Regions from separate parts of the Pseudomonas sp. B33.4 genome, predicted to be linked through region 1. Evidence: riboswitches for the same ligand, from Rfam matches in the RefSeq annotation. Region 1 holds a riboswitch; each other region holds the start of a gene.
What was found. Region 1 has a riboswitch for cobalamin ahead of U6037_RS12710 (CbtB domain-containing protein). Riboswitches for the same ligand answer to the same signal wherever they lie in the genome.
Positions count from the first base shown of each region.

Region 2: linked by a shared signal. The riboswitch ahead of U6037_RS11885 (ABC transporter substrate-binding protein) and the one ahead of U6037_RS12710 (CbtB domain-containing protein) in region 1 are both predicted to bind cobalamin.
Region 3: linked by a shared signal. The riboswitch ahead of U6037_RS16450 (TonB-dependent receptor) and the one ahead of U6037_RS12710 (CbtB domain-containing protein) in region 1 are both predicted to bind cobalamin.

Region 1 covers NZ_CP140706.1:2,884,368-2,888,650, forward strand. The annotation lists gene U6037_RS12685 (acyltransferase) at 1-223, shown strand, start outside; gene nfuA (Fe-S biogenesis protein NfuA) at 281-865, shown strand; gene cobM (precorrin-4 C(11)-methyltransferase) at 1,015-1,761, opposite strand; gene U6037_RS12700 (cobalamin biosynthesis protein) at 1,843-2,256, opposite strand; gene U6037_RS12705 (CbtA family protein) at 2,253-2,954, opposite strand; gene U6037_RS12710 (CbtB domain-containing protein) at 2,966-3,163, opposite strand; cobalamin riboswitch at 3,287-3,509, opposite strand.
Region 2 covers NZ_CP140706.1:2,674,541-2,678,823, reverse strand. The annotation lists gene phnX (phosphonoacetaldehyde hydrolase) at 1-320, shown strand, start outside; gene U6037_RS11890 (Ppx/GppA family phosphatase) at 646-1,581, shown strand; cobalamin riboswitch at 1,624-1,818, shown strand; gene U6037_RS11885 (ABC transporter substrate-binding protein) at 1,962-2,975, shown strand; gene U6037_RS11880 (iron ABC transporter permease) at 2,984-3,988, shown strand; gene U6037_RS11875 (ABC transporter ATP-binding protein) at 3,985-4,283, shown strand, end outside.
Region 3 covers NZ_CP140706.1:3,753,538-3,757,820, forward strand. The annotation lists gene U6037_RS16445 (autotransporter outer membrane beta-barrel domain-containing protein) at 1-1,330, opposite strand, end outside; cobalamin riboswitch at 1,495-1,701, shown strand; gene U6037_RS16450 (TonB-dependent receptor) at 1,793-3,730, shown strand; gene U6037_RS16455 ((2Fe-2S) ferredoxin domain-containing protein) at 3,730-4,089, shown strand; gene U6037_RS16460 (ABC transporter substrate-binding protein) at 4,086-4,283, shown strand, end outside.

The DNA.
Region 1 (4,283 bases):
CTCGTATTCGGTGTACTTGATGCACGTTCTGGTGCTGTCGGTGGGTGGATTTATCGCGCGGCGCTACGTTGTCAACCCGTATCTGATGTTTGTCGTGTGCGCGCTGGCGATCGGCGTTGGCTCCTGGTTGAGCTACGAATGGGTGGAAAAACGCAGCTATCGCTGGCTCAAGGCTCATATTGATGACGAGCCTGACGAGAATCTTTCCCGACAAAAATACTAGGACTTTGTCCGGCGCAACGATTGGCGTAAACTGCGCCCAAGCCTGCGAGGAGTTTCCATGACCGCTATTACCATTACCGACGCCGCCCACGATTACCTGGCTGATCTGCTCTCCAAGCAGAACACCCCGGGCATCGGCATCCGCGTCTTCATCACCCAGCCTGGCACCCAGTACGCCGAAACCTGCATTGCCTACTGCAAGCCGGGCGAAGAGAAACCAGAAGATACCGCGCTGGGGCTGAAAAGCTTCACCGCCTATATCGATCACTTCAGCGAAGCGTTTCTCGACGACGCCGTTGTTGACTACGCCACCGACCGCATGGGCGGCCAACTGACCATCAAGGCGCCAAACGCCAAAGTACCGATGGTCAATGCCGACAGCCCGGTCAACGAGCGCATCAACTACTACCTGCAAACCGAAATCAACCCGGGGCTGGCTAGCCACGGCGGTCAGGTCAGCCTGATCGATGTAGTTGAAGACGGCATCGCCGTTTTGCAGTTCGGTGGCGGTTGCCAGGGCTGCGGCCAGGCGGACGTGACCTTGAAGGAAGGCATCGAGCGCACTTTGCTCGAGCGCATCCCTGAACTGAAGGGCGTTCGCGACGTGACCGACCACACGCAGAAAGAAAACGCCTACTACTAAGTAAGGTGTTCACTGCGGACATGAAAAAACGGCGCCCCGTGAGCGCCGTTTTTTTATGGGTGAAATGTACCGACGCCTTCGCGAGCAGGCTCGCTCCCACATTTGATCGCATTCCAAATGTGGGAGCGAGCTTGCTCGCGAAAGGGCCTTCAAGGTCGATAAAGATGGGCATGCCCGGCGCGATACAACGATGACTCGCTGAACACCTCACTGCCCAACACCCGACCCACCAATATCAACGCCGTGCGCCGAAACCCTTTGGCCTCAACCTTCCCGGCAATATCCGCCAGCGTCCCCACTACCCAATCCTGATCCGGCCACGTCGCCCGGTGAATCACCGCAATCGGACAGTCCGCGCCGTAATGCGGCAGCAGCTCCGCCAGAATCTTCTGCAGATGGTTGACCCCCAGATGAATCGCCATCGTCGCACCATGCTGCGCCAGACTGCCGAGTTCTTCGCCTGCCGGCATCGCGGTTTTATCGGCATACCGCGTCAGAATCACACTTTGCGAGACGTCCGGGAGGGTCAGTTCCGCGCCAAGCAAAGCCGCACACGCTGCCGTAGCCGTCACACCGGGAATGATCTCGAACGGAATATTCAGCTCGCGCAGATAGCGAATCTGTTCACCAATCGCGCCATACAGGCTCGGATCACCGGAATGTACCCGCGCCACATCTTCGCCGTTGGCATGCGCGGTTTTGATCAATTCGATGATCTGTTCCAGATGCAATTCAGCGCTGTTGACCACGGTTTGCGCCTGGTGACCGTCCAGCACCGCCGCCGGTACCAGCGAGCCTGCATAAATGATCACCGGGCAACTGCGGATCAGCCGCTGGCCTTTGACAGTGATCAATTCCGGGTCGCCGGGGCCGGCGCCGATGAAGTAGACGGTCATGGTTGAATCCTGTGAAAAAGGGGGGCGGCAATCGCTTCAGATGAAGATTGCTCATGATCGGTGGCGGGGATTATCGGGAATTTATGCAGCACCGGCCAATGCGAAGGTGGCCTGAGCGTATTTTTGTCGGGAAATCAGCAGTTTTGCCGGTGCCTGAATCAGCTGTTCGGCAAGGGCCAGCGCGGCACTTTCGGCGACGCCATAGCAACCGGTGCGTTCGTAGGCGATCTCGGAACGGTGGCTGAGTCGTTCCTGATAACTGGCCAATTCTTCGCTGCTGAAATATAGCAGCGGCAGCGCCAGTTGTGCGGCGAGTTCCTGTAACCCGGGCTCATCGCGCTTCAGGTCGATGCTGGCCAAGGCCTTGACCATTTGCAGCTCAATGCGATGCGCTTGTAACGCCTGATCAAGTAACGCGCGCAACGTGCTGGCCGGGCAGCCGCGCTGGCAGCCCAGACCGACCACGAAGGTCGGCGCTGCGCGGTCATCGGTCATGCGTGGTATTGGCCATCGCTTTTGCGGCGGAACAACCAGGCGCTGATCAGGCCCAGGGCCAGCCAGAACACTACGTTGGTCAGCTGCGAAGCGATTTTGAACTGAGCTTCCAATGCTTCCGGGGCAAGCATCGAATGCACTTCCGGCTGCGGTGCGCCGATCACGTGCGGCACGGCGAGAATGGCCACGCCGAGGACTTTCATCAGCCAATGACGGCTGAACGCGATCAACGACAGGCCGACTGCGGTCGAGGCGGCTGTACCGATCCACCACATCTGTCGCGAGGCCAGATCGGCGGCGGCAGTACCCGGCAGTTCAGGCGGCAGGCCCAGAGTGGGCGCCAGCACGAATGTTGCGTAACCGGCCAGACCCCAGAGCAGGCCTTGCGAGGTTTTGGTCGGGGCGCGCAGGGTGTACAGGCCCGCGAGCATCAGAGCGAAACCCACCGCAACCACCAGATTGCCGCCAGTGGTCGAGACCACGCGCTGCCAGCCGTCTTCCGGCTCCCAGGCTTCGGCGTCGTGGGTGTGGCCGGCCATGGCACCTTCGGTATGTTCATGAACCGCAACCGGTTCGGCTTTCTCGTAGGTTTCGGCCTGAAGAATCAGCGGCGATACCCAGAAGCTTTGCAGCAGAGTGAGGAGCAGGGCGGCCAGCAGACCGGTGAAACCTGCGGTTTGCGCTATACGCTTGATCATGTCGGCAGGTCTCAGTGGCACGGGAACGCGGCGCTGTGGCGGGTATCGTGGGCGGCGTTGTGTACCGCTTCGATGTGCGAGAAACCAGCGAAGTAGACCAGGCTGGCGCCGAGGATCGAGGCGAAGATCGCGGCGGTCAGGCGTTGGCTCAGGGTGGTGGTGCTGGCGATTTTGTCCGTGTTGCTGCCGGTGCTGCTGATGATCGACATGGCGCTTCCCTCTGGAGTGTCAGTGGGTGAATCGAGCGCATGAAAACCCCTGCGGGTCGGGCTCGCAGAGGTTCGAACAGCGCCCGCCCACCGCGGGTTTGTTATGTTCAGCGACGCACAAGGTGCGGGCTGTGTGTTGCGGGCCGGTCTCCGGGCTCACGAGGGGTTGGCGTCAGGCCGACCTGCAAGCGTCACCTTCCCATGCCGTACAGGCACAGTGGTTTTGACGCTTCGCTCGCTTACCGTTGCGGGGGCAGCACCGGACTGACATGGCTCTGAGTAAAGCACATGATTCACCGGTTTCCCGTTTCACCCTGTGAAGGGCACCCGTAACAAGGTGTGTAGGAGAGCATGGGGGTGGGGTTTTGGTCAATTTTTTGGGGTGGATCCGTTGCTGCGGGTGTTGCTGATTAGGGTTCCGCCCTTACGGCGGGTCACTTTTTCCAGACGCCGAAAAAGTAACCAAAAAGGCTTGCTCCTGCGTGCGGCCCGCTCGCTGGGGCTCGGGGTTCCTTCGCTCCGGGATTGATCCGGGCGCAGCGCCTACGGTTTGCTTCGCTGCACCTCCTCTCGCTGTGTTTGGCTGCGCCAAACGGTCGCTGCGCTCCCACGCCCGGATCAATCCCTCCACTCAGCCTTCCGACGTCGCCCGTGGATCAAGATCAAGAGCAGGCGAGCTGACACTCGGCCTATTGAGTGGTGAGGAGCGCGGGTGTTCGGCTTTTGATTTGCGTTGTTGCTGCCCCTCACCCCAGCCCTCTCCCGAGGGAGAGGGAGCCGATTTGTGGGCCTTTCAGAATCTGAGTTCAACGCGGTATCGCACGTCGGCGTATCTCTCGCAATCACCTCGGTCAGTCCCCTCTCCCTCCGGGAGAGGGCTAGGGTGAGGGGCTCTTGATCTGGCTTTTGATCTGGCTTTTTTGCCCCTTCGGCAGGCCGAGCGTAGGTGTTCATCCGGGGATCAGGCGCGCAGCGCCGTGCGGCGTAGCCGCATACATCGAGAGGAGGTGCAGCGAAGCAAACCGTAGGCGATGTCCCCGGATGGACACCGTAGCGAGGGAACACTGAGCCTCAGCGAAGTGCCGTACGCCGGGGCAAAGCCTTTTGGGTTACCTTTTCG
Region 2 (4,283 bases), 210 kb from region 1:
TGGCTAACGTGATTGCTTTGGGCATCGATGACGTGGCGGCCTGCGTCAAGGTCGACGACACCTGGCCGGGGATTCTCGAAGGGCGCGCCGCCGGCATGTGGACAGTGGCGTTGACCTGCTCCGGCAACGCACTGGGCCTGACCTATGAGCAATACAAGGCGTTGCCGTTGGATCGACTGGCGGAAGAACGCGCGCGGATCGGCAAGATGTTCGCGCCTTCGCGTCCGCATTATCTGATCGACACCATCGCCGAGTTGCCCGAGGTAATCGAACACATCAATGCGCGTCTGGCCCGAGGCGAAACTCCTCAGTCCTGCTAACTCCCCACTACCCCTGTAGGAGCTGCCGAAGGCTGCGATCTTTTGATCCTGCTCTCAAAAACAAAGTCAAAAGATCGCAGCCTTCGGCAGCTCCTACAGGGATTTCGCTGAATTTTGGGCAAAAAAAAGCTGCCAAATTCGGCAGCAAAAACTTTAAGAACACGCGATGTATTGGCCTCAGCATAGACGCCGGATAATGACAGTGTCATGACAGCCACACATTCATTGAACCGCCGCTGCCCCGTCATCAGGATGTCATCAAGATCACGGCAGAATTCTCGCAAACCGTCTCGCGCCTCCCGACGGGTGCTTTGCAAGGATTCCCATGAAAGACGACGCCTCGCTGTTTGCCGCCATCGACCTGGGTTCGAATGCCTTTCGCCTGATGATCGGCCAGTCGGTGCGCAGTCGAAAGGGCCTGCAGATTCAGGAAGTGAAAACCCTGCGTGAACCGGTGCGTCTTGCCGAAGGCTTTGATGGCGGCGCGCTGGACGCCTTGGCGCTCGATCGCGGCTGGCAGGCGTTGGCGCGGTTCGGCAAGAAACTGCGCGGTTTCGAGGCCGGCCGCGTTCGCGCGGTGGCCACCAGCGCGGTGCGTGAAGCGGACAACGCGCAACTGTTTCTGGCCAGTGCCGAGCGGCATCTGGGCTTTCCCATCGACGTCATTTGCGGCCATGAAGAGGCGCGGCTGGTCTACGCCGGCGTGACCCATGCCTTGCCGAGCGCTGAAGACCTGCGCCTGGTGGTCGACATCGGCGGCGGTTCCACGGAATTGATCCTCGGCCAGGGCGCGCAACCATTGCTCACCGAAAGCATCGCCATCGGTAGCGGCACCTTGAGCACACGCTTTTTTCGCGGCGGCGACCTGTCCGCCGCTGCGCTGCAGGAAGCCGAACGCTTCGCCATCCTGCAGTTTGAAAAAGTTGCCCGGCGCTACCGCGCTCAGGGCTGGCAGCAAACCATCGGCTCTTCCGGCACCGCGCGCATGCTCGCCAAAGTGCTCAAGGCCAATCGCCTCAACGACTACGGTCAGGACGGCATCACCTACGGCGGGCTACTGCGCCTGTCGTTGCTTCTGCTGAAGGTGAACAACGTCCAGCAACTGAAACTGGCCGGGCTGCAACCTCATCGCCAGAGCATTCTGCCCGGTGGTCTGGTGTTGATGCTCGCGGCATTCAAAGTGTTCGGCATCGCGCAGATGCTGCCCTCCGAACCGGGCCTGCGCCTGGGCGTGTTGCACGGTTTGATGAGCCAGCACTAATCCTCGCCGCGACAGATTCGTCTCCCCTTAAACGGCGCGATCGACTAACATGCCGCCGCCGGTTCCCGAACGGGACTAATAGGGAATCCGAGGTGCTTGCTCAGCATTGATCGGAACTGCCCCCGCAACTGTAGGTGCCGAGCCTGCTCCACGACTGCCACTGGGTGAATCCCGGGAAGGCCGGAGCCAGGCGATGACGCATCAGTCAGGAGACCTGCCGGCACAGTGACTACTAACCGGCGGGGTGTCCGGGAAGGACATCGTGCCGTGCGCGTCTTCGTTGGCTGCCCGGCCTTGCGCTGTTTTCCTGACCGCGTTCGATGGTGTGTTTCCAGACCGTACTCTCCCGCTCCCCGTACGGTTCCCTCGGAGACTGCCCCATGCTGCTGCCCCGCATCGCCACCCTCATCACCGGCCTGACCCTTGGCGCCATGGCGCAGGCGGCACCGACTGTCTATCCGCTGACGGTGAAAAACTGCGGCAGCACCCTGACCTTCCAGCACGCCCCGACGCGCACCGTGACCATCGGCCAGGCCGGCACGGAAATGCTCTACGCCATGGGCCTGAGCGACGAAGTCGTCGGCACCTCGCTGTGGTTCAACAATGTGCTGGACAAGTACAAGGCACAGAACGACCTGATCGAGCGCCTGGCCGATAACGAACCGAGTTTCGAATCGGTGATCGGCAAGCGCCCGGAACTGGTGGCCGTGGAGCTGGAATGGATGGTCGGCCCGCAAGGCGCGGTCGGCACCCGCGAGCAGTTTCATGAGCTGAAGATTCCGACCTACCTGCTGCCTTCCGATTGCGAAGCCAAGGACAACCTCGTCGGCGCCGATGGCACGCGGCTGGCGCCGTTCCGCATCGACACGATTTACAAAAGCGTGAGCCAACTGGCGCAGATCTTCGATGTGCAGGAGCGCGGCCAGCAGCTCAACGACCAACTCAAGGCCAGCCTCGCCAAATCGATTGCCACCGCGCAAGGCAAACAGCTGAAGGACGCCAGTGCGCTGGTCTGGTTCTCCAGCGCGCAAATGGACATCGAGCCATTCGTGGCCGGGCACAAAGGCATTCCCGATTTCATGCTCAGCACCCTCGGCGTGCGCAACGTCGTGCAGTCCGATGAAGAATGGCCAACGGTCGGCTGGGAAACCATCGCCAAGGCCAACCCGACCTTCCTCGTCATCGCGCGCATGGATCGCCGACGCTTCCCCGCCGACGACTATGAAAAGAAACTCGCCTTCCTGCGCAGCGACCCGGTGACACGCAACATGGACGCAGTGAAACACAACCGCATCATCATTCTCGACGCCATGGCCATGCAGGCCAGCCTGCGCATGTTCGATGGCATCGAGCAACTGGCCACGGCCATCAACGGCTATGACCTGTCGCAATGAGTGCCAGTCTGATCCGTACGTTGCTGGCCCTGGCGACGCTGTTGATTGCAGTGGTTGCTGGCGTGGCCATTGGTGAAACCTCGATTGAACCGGGCGTGGTCGTGCAAGTGCTGGCGAACAAATTGTGGGGCGCCGGTTATGTGCTCGACCCTATCGATGAAGGCATCGTCTGGAACTACCGCCTGACCCGCGCACTGGTCGCGGCCGCGTGCGGTGCCGGTCTGGCGACGTGCGGGGTGATTTTGCAGTCGCTGCTGCGCAACCCGTTGGCCGATCCGTATCTGCTGGGGATTTCTGCCGGCGCTTCGACCGGGGCGGTGATGGTGGCGTTGCTCGGGGTTGGCGCCGGAATGATTTCGTTATCCGTCGGTGCCTTTGCCGGGGCAGTTACAGCGTTTGTGCTGGTGATTCTGTTGGCGCGGGTCAGCGGCTCGGCGAGCGGCACCGGGCAAATCATTCTCGCGGGGATCGCTGGCTCGCAGTTGTTCAACGCGCTCACGGCGTTTTTGATCACCCGCTCGGCCAGCTCCGAGCAGGCACGCGGGATCATGTTCTGGCTGCTGGGCAATCTCGGTGGCGTGCGCTGGCCATCGGTGTGGCTGGCGGTGCCGGTGGCCGTGTTGGGGTTGATTGTGTGTCTGTGGCATCGGCGGGCGCTGGATGCGTTTACCTTTGGCGCGGATTCGGCGGCATCTCTCGGCATTCCGGTGCGACGCGTGCAAATTCTGCTGATTGGCTGCGCGGCGCTGGTGACGGCAGTGATGGTGTCGATTGTCGGCTCGATCGGTTTTGTCGGTCTGGTGATCCCCCACGCGGCGCGCCTGTTGCTTGGCACCGGCCATGCACGCCTGCTGCCGGCCAGTGCATTGGGTGGCGCGGTGTTTCTGATTGCCGCTGATGTGTTGTCACGTACGCTGATCAAGGGTCAGGTGATTCCGGTCGGGGTGATTACCGCACTGGTCGGTGCGCCGGTGTTTGCCTTGATTCTGGTTGGCCGCAGGTCCGCACGATGAGCAGTGTTTTGGGTTGTTCTGGTCTGAGCTTCAGAGTGCGTGGCGCCGAGTTGCTCAGCGGTGTCAGCCTTAAGGTGCAGCGCGGCGAGACGCTGGGCATCGTCGGGCCGAATGGCGCGGGCAAATCCACCCTGCTGAAATTGCTGGCCGGGTTGCGCGAACCGAGCGCTGGTGAGGTGCTGCTTGAAGGTCAGCGCCTCGGCAAAATGGCCCGGCGCAGCATTGCGCAAAAGCTCGCGGTCGTTGAACAACAGGCCGACACCGACGACGGCATTCGCGTGTTCGATGCCGTGGC
Region 3 (4,283 bases), 870 kb from region 1:
CGATGCGATTGCCACGATAGTTGATCTGAACATTGCCCCCGGTCGAATCGACCCGAATGCCGCCTGCGCCAAAACCGCTGGCGAACAGGTCGCCCGCATAATCGATCAGCACATTGTTGTTTTCCGCGCTGACGATGATCGCGTAAGCCCGCGTGGTGTTGAGTCCGCCAAGCACATTGATGTTGCCGCTGCCCGTGATCGTGACATCGCCGGTGCCGCGCTTGATTACGTAAATGGCTCGGGAGCCGGCAGCATTGGCGGTGCTGCCAACATTCAGCGCGGCATTGTTGTCGATGCTGATCGAGCCGGTGGCGCCGACGTTGTCGTTGGCATAAATGCCGTGCGCTGCGCCGCCGGTTGTGGTGATCGCGCCTTCGTTGACGATAGCGATGCTGCCAACGGTGGAGAACGCGCGAATACCGAATCCGTTGAGACCGTTGGTGTTGATCGTGCCGCTGTTATTCAGGCGGGTATTACCGGCGCCACCTTCGGTGAAAACGCCGAATGCGTTCATGCCGATCCCTTGCACGTTCGCGGCATTGACCACAGTGGTATTGCCATTGACCGCGCGCGTATGCACGCCGGCGTGGTTGCCAATGCCCGCCGTGGGCAACGTTTCATCACCGATCGGTGGGCCCGCCGACAGTGCATCGTCGTTGTTGACCAGAATGCTGACGCCGCTGCCGACATTGACGTTGTTGTCGCCGCTGCCGCTGGCTTTGCTCCAGATACCGTTGCCGCCGAGCAAGGTGATCTGGCCGCTGCCCTGATGGTTCAGAATGATCGTGCCGCCGCCGCTGGCATTGATGTCGATGCCGTCGTGCTCATTGCCGACCACGGTGTTGAGGATGTTCAGCGTGGTGCCGGCGCTGACCGTGAACGTCGACAGGCCTGCGCCGGCATTACTGAGCGCCAGCGCATCCAGCCCGCTGCCGCCGAGGTTGACGGTATTGGTGCCGCCATCGACGCTCAGGTTCGCGTTGCCGGTGGTGCCAATGACATTGGCGAACACCGCGTTGGCAGCCGTCGGGGGCGTGCTGTTGACCGTCGTACCGCTGAGCGTCAGCGTTGTGTTGGCGTTGTTGCCTCGACTGTTCAGCGAGGATCCGGCCGTGGTGGTGATGGTGGTACCTGTCTGAGTGCTGATCGACGCATCGACTCCGGCCGTTGGCAAGCAGGTTTGCGAGACGTTATAGGCGCCTTCGGCCAAAGGCCCGCACGCCGCTTGCGCGTCGCTCAGCGTCAACGCATTGGCCATCGCGACCAGCAAGGCGTTGCGAATGAAGTGCGGGGCGAACCCGCCGGGAACATGGTCGCTGGCAGCGTGCATGAAAACCTCCTTGTTCGACTGCTCCTCGAGCAACTCGCGCCTGTCGACACCACGGATATCGCGTTGTGGTTACCGTCATAGACCTTAGTAGTTATTTCGAAAGTTGGTAATTCGCGGATCGAGAGTCGGTACCGGCAAGTTGACGAACGGTCTGTCGAATGTTCAGATGCCGCCCAGTTTCAGGTGTCCCATGCCGCCGCGCATGGGGTGAAACGGGAAACCGGTACGTTCTTTTCGAACAAGTCCGGTGCTGCCCCCGCAACGGTATGCGCGTGATGCTTTCGATAGACCACTGTGGCCGCACGGCCATGGGAAGGTGAAAGCCTCTATACGCGCGAGCCCGGAGACCGGCCTGAAATTTCGTTTGGCAAAATCCTGCGGTGGGCGGGCATGGGCCGGTATTGGCTGTGCGCGATGCCTTCTCCTGCATGCTCTTCTGCGAAGATCCTTTTCGAGAAGACAATGATTCGACCTTTCAACACTTCTGCTCCAACCCTGTTCCTTGGCTGCCTGTTCAGCCCGTTGCTGCTGGCCGATGACGCGCCACTGGAGCTCAATCAACAAATCGTTTCTGCGCCGTCGGTGGAGTCCACCACCGTCGCTGATATGGCGAAGTTCGGCAGCAAAGTCGAGATTGTGACCCGCGAGCAGATCGAGCGCGCCGGCCCCAGCGCCGATGTCAGTCGCGTCATGCAGATGTTCATTCCCGGCCTGTACGTAGCACCGAAAAACGGCCCGTTCGACTACGGCACCTATTCGCTGCTGGGCGGGCGCAACGACGACACGCTGATCCTGCTCGACGGCGTACGCCTGAACAATCGCCTGTACGGCGGCCTCTATCTGGACACTCTGCCGGCCAACGCCGTCGAGCGCATCGAAGTGCTCAAGGGTGGCCAGAGTCTGTTGTTCGGCACTCAGGCCGTTTCCGGCGTGATCAACATCGTCACCCGCAGCCCGCAATCGCGCAAAGCCTCCGGTGAGGTCAACCTGGGCGTCGACAGCTTCGGCGGCACCACTGCAGATGCGCGGGTCGAGAATATCTTCACTAACGGCTTCGGCGATCTGGGTTTGCTGGCGTACGTCAGCCACAACGTTTCCGACGGCTATCAGCCGTATCGCAACCGCGACATGAAAAACGATTCAGGGAAGAACCGCGCCTACGAAGTCACCACCTTCGGTGGCAAGGCGATCCAGTCGTTCGGCGACGATGCCCGGCTTGAACTGTTCTACCAATACGCCGACGCCAACCTCGATTTCGCCCGCCCGGTCGACAACCACAAAACCACCAACGATCGCGTGCAGCAGATCGCCACGGCGACTTTCGAGCAGACCGTCAACGAGCGTCTGAGCTACTTCGTCAAAGGCCATATCAACGACTGGGACACGCGCTACACCCGCGTCAACAACGTCGTCGGCGGCGGCACCAAAGTCATCAACCACGATGACTATTGGGGCTTCACCGACTGGGGCGTGCAGGCCGAAGGCAAGGCTGAATTGCCCGGCGGTCATGTGCTGGTATTCGGCAGCGACAACCAGTGGTTCAAGGGCCAGGACGATGTGCTGATCATCGACAACGACAAGGCAGAAGCCCACGCGTTCTACACGCAGTTGCGCCCGCAGATCGACGCCCTGCCCGACTGGCACCCGAGCATCGGCGTGCGTCACGAAGCCATGAGCGGTGGCGACAGTGCCACGGTCGGCATGCTCACTTCGCTGTATGACCTCAACGACAACTGGTCGGTGCGCGGTCAGTACGGCAGCGCCTACAAACTGCCGAACGCCGAGCAGCTGTTCGTCAACGAGCCGGGCGACGAGATCGGCAACCGCAACCTGAAACCGGAAAAGAGCCGCAACGCTGAATTGGGTGTCGACTACAAAGGCTTTTTGCTCAACCGCGAATTCAGCGCCAGCGTGACCCTGTTCAAACGCAAGATCGACGACCTGATCACCCTCGATGACATTCAGTGGGTCAACGGCGAAGGCACGATCCAGATGCGCGGTTTCGAGGCCGACGCCAAGCTGGCGCTCAACGAGCGGTGGAGCCTGCAAGCGGACATGACGCGCAACCTCACCGAGTCGCGCACCGGCGTGACTATCAACGATATTCCGAGCTTTTTCGCCCGTTCGCGGGTCGGCTATGAATCGGAAAACCGTCTGTGGGGTGCCGGCGGTGCGATCCGCTACATTCGCGACATCACAAGCTCGAAGCAGGTCGAATACGGCAACTATTGCGTGGTCGACGCCGACGCTTATCGCTATCTCGACAACGCCCACCAGCACCGCGTAAGTCTGCTGGTGGAAAACCTCTTCGACCGTGATTACGTCACCAGCCGCTCAAGCAACGTCGACAACCTTGGTCGGCCGTTCACTTCCGAAGTGCGCTACACGTACCGCTTCTGATGAGTGAGATCACAACCATCGACGGCGTCGACAGCCACCCGGACTGGTCAAATGTGCCCGAGCACGCGCGTCATGTGTTCCTCTGCACCGGCCCGCGCTGCACCCAGCGTGGCGCCTTGCAGTTATGGAAAACCTTGCGCCGGCATTTACTGACGCACGATCGCATCGAGACACCGGGCGGCGTCTTGCTGACGCGCACGCACTGCCAGTTTCCGTGCAATCAGGGGCCGATTGTGACGGTGTATCCGGAGCGCTGCTGGTATGGCGTGCACAGCCATGAAGATGCGCAGCGACTGGTCGAGGGGCATCTGCTGGGCGGCGAGGTGGTCGCCGATTTGCTGATCAAGGCGCGGGCATGAGCCGGTTGTGCGTGCTGTTGAGTGCCCTGCTCTGCGCGGCGCCTGCGTTCGCCGACCATTTGCGCAATTGCGGCGAGGACTGGCGCGCCGCTGCGCCTTCGCGCATCGTCGCGCTCAATCAGCATGCGGCGGATCTCGTGCTGGCACTGGGTGCGGGGCCAGCGCTGGTCGGCGTGGCGTATCTGGATGACACC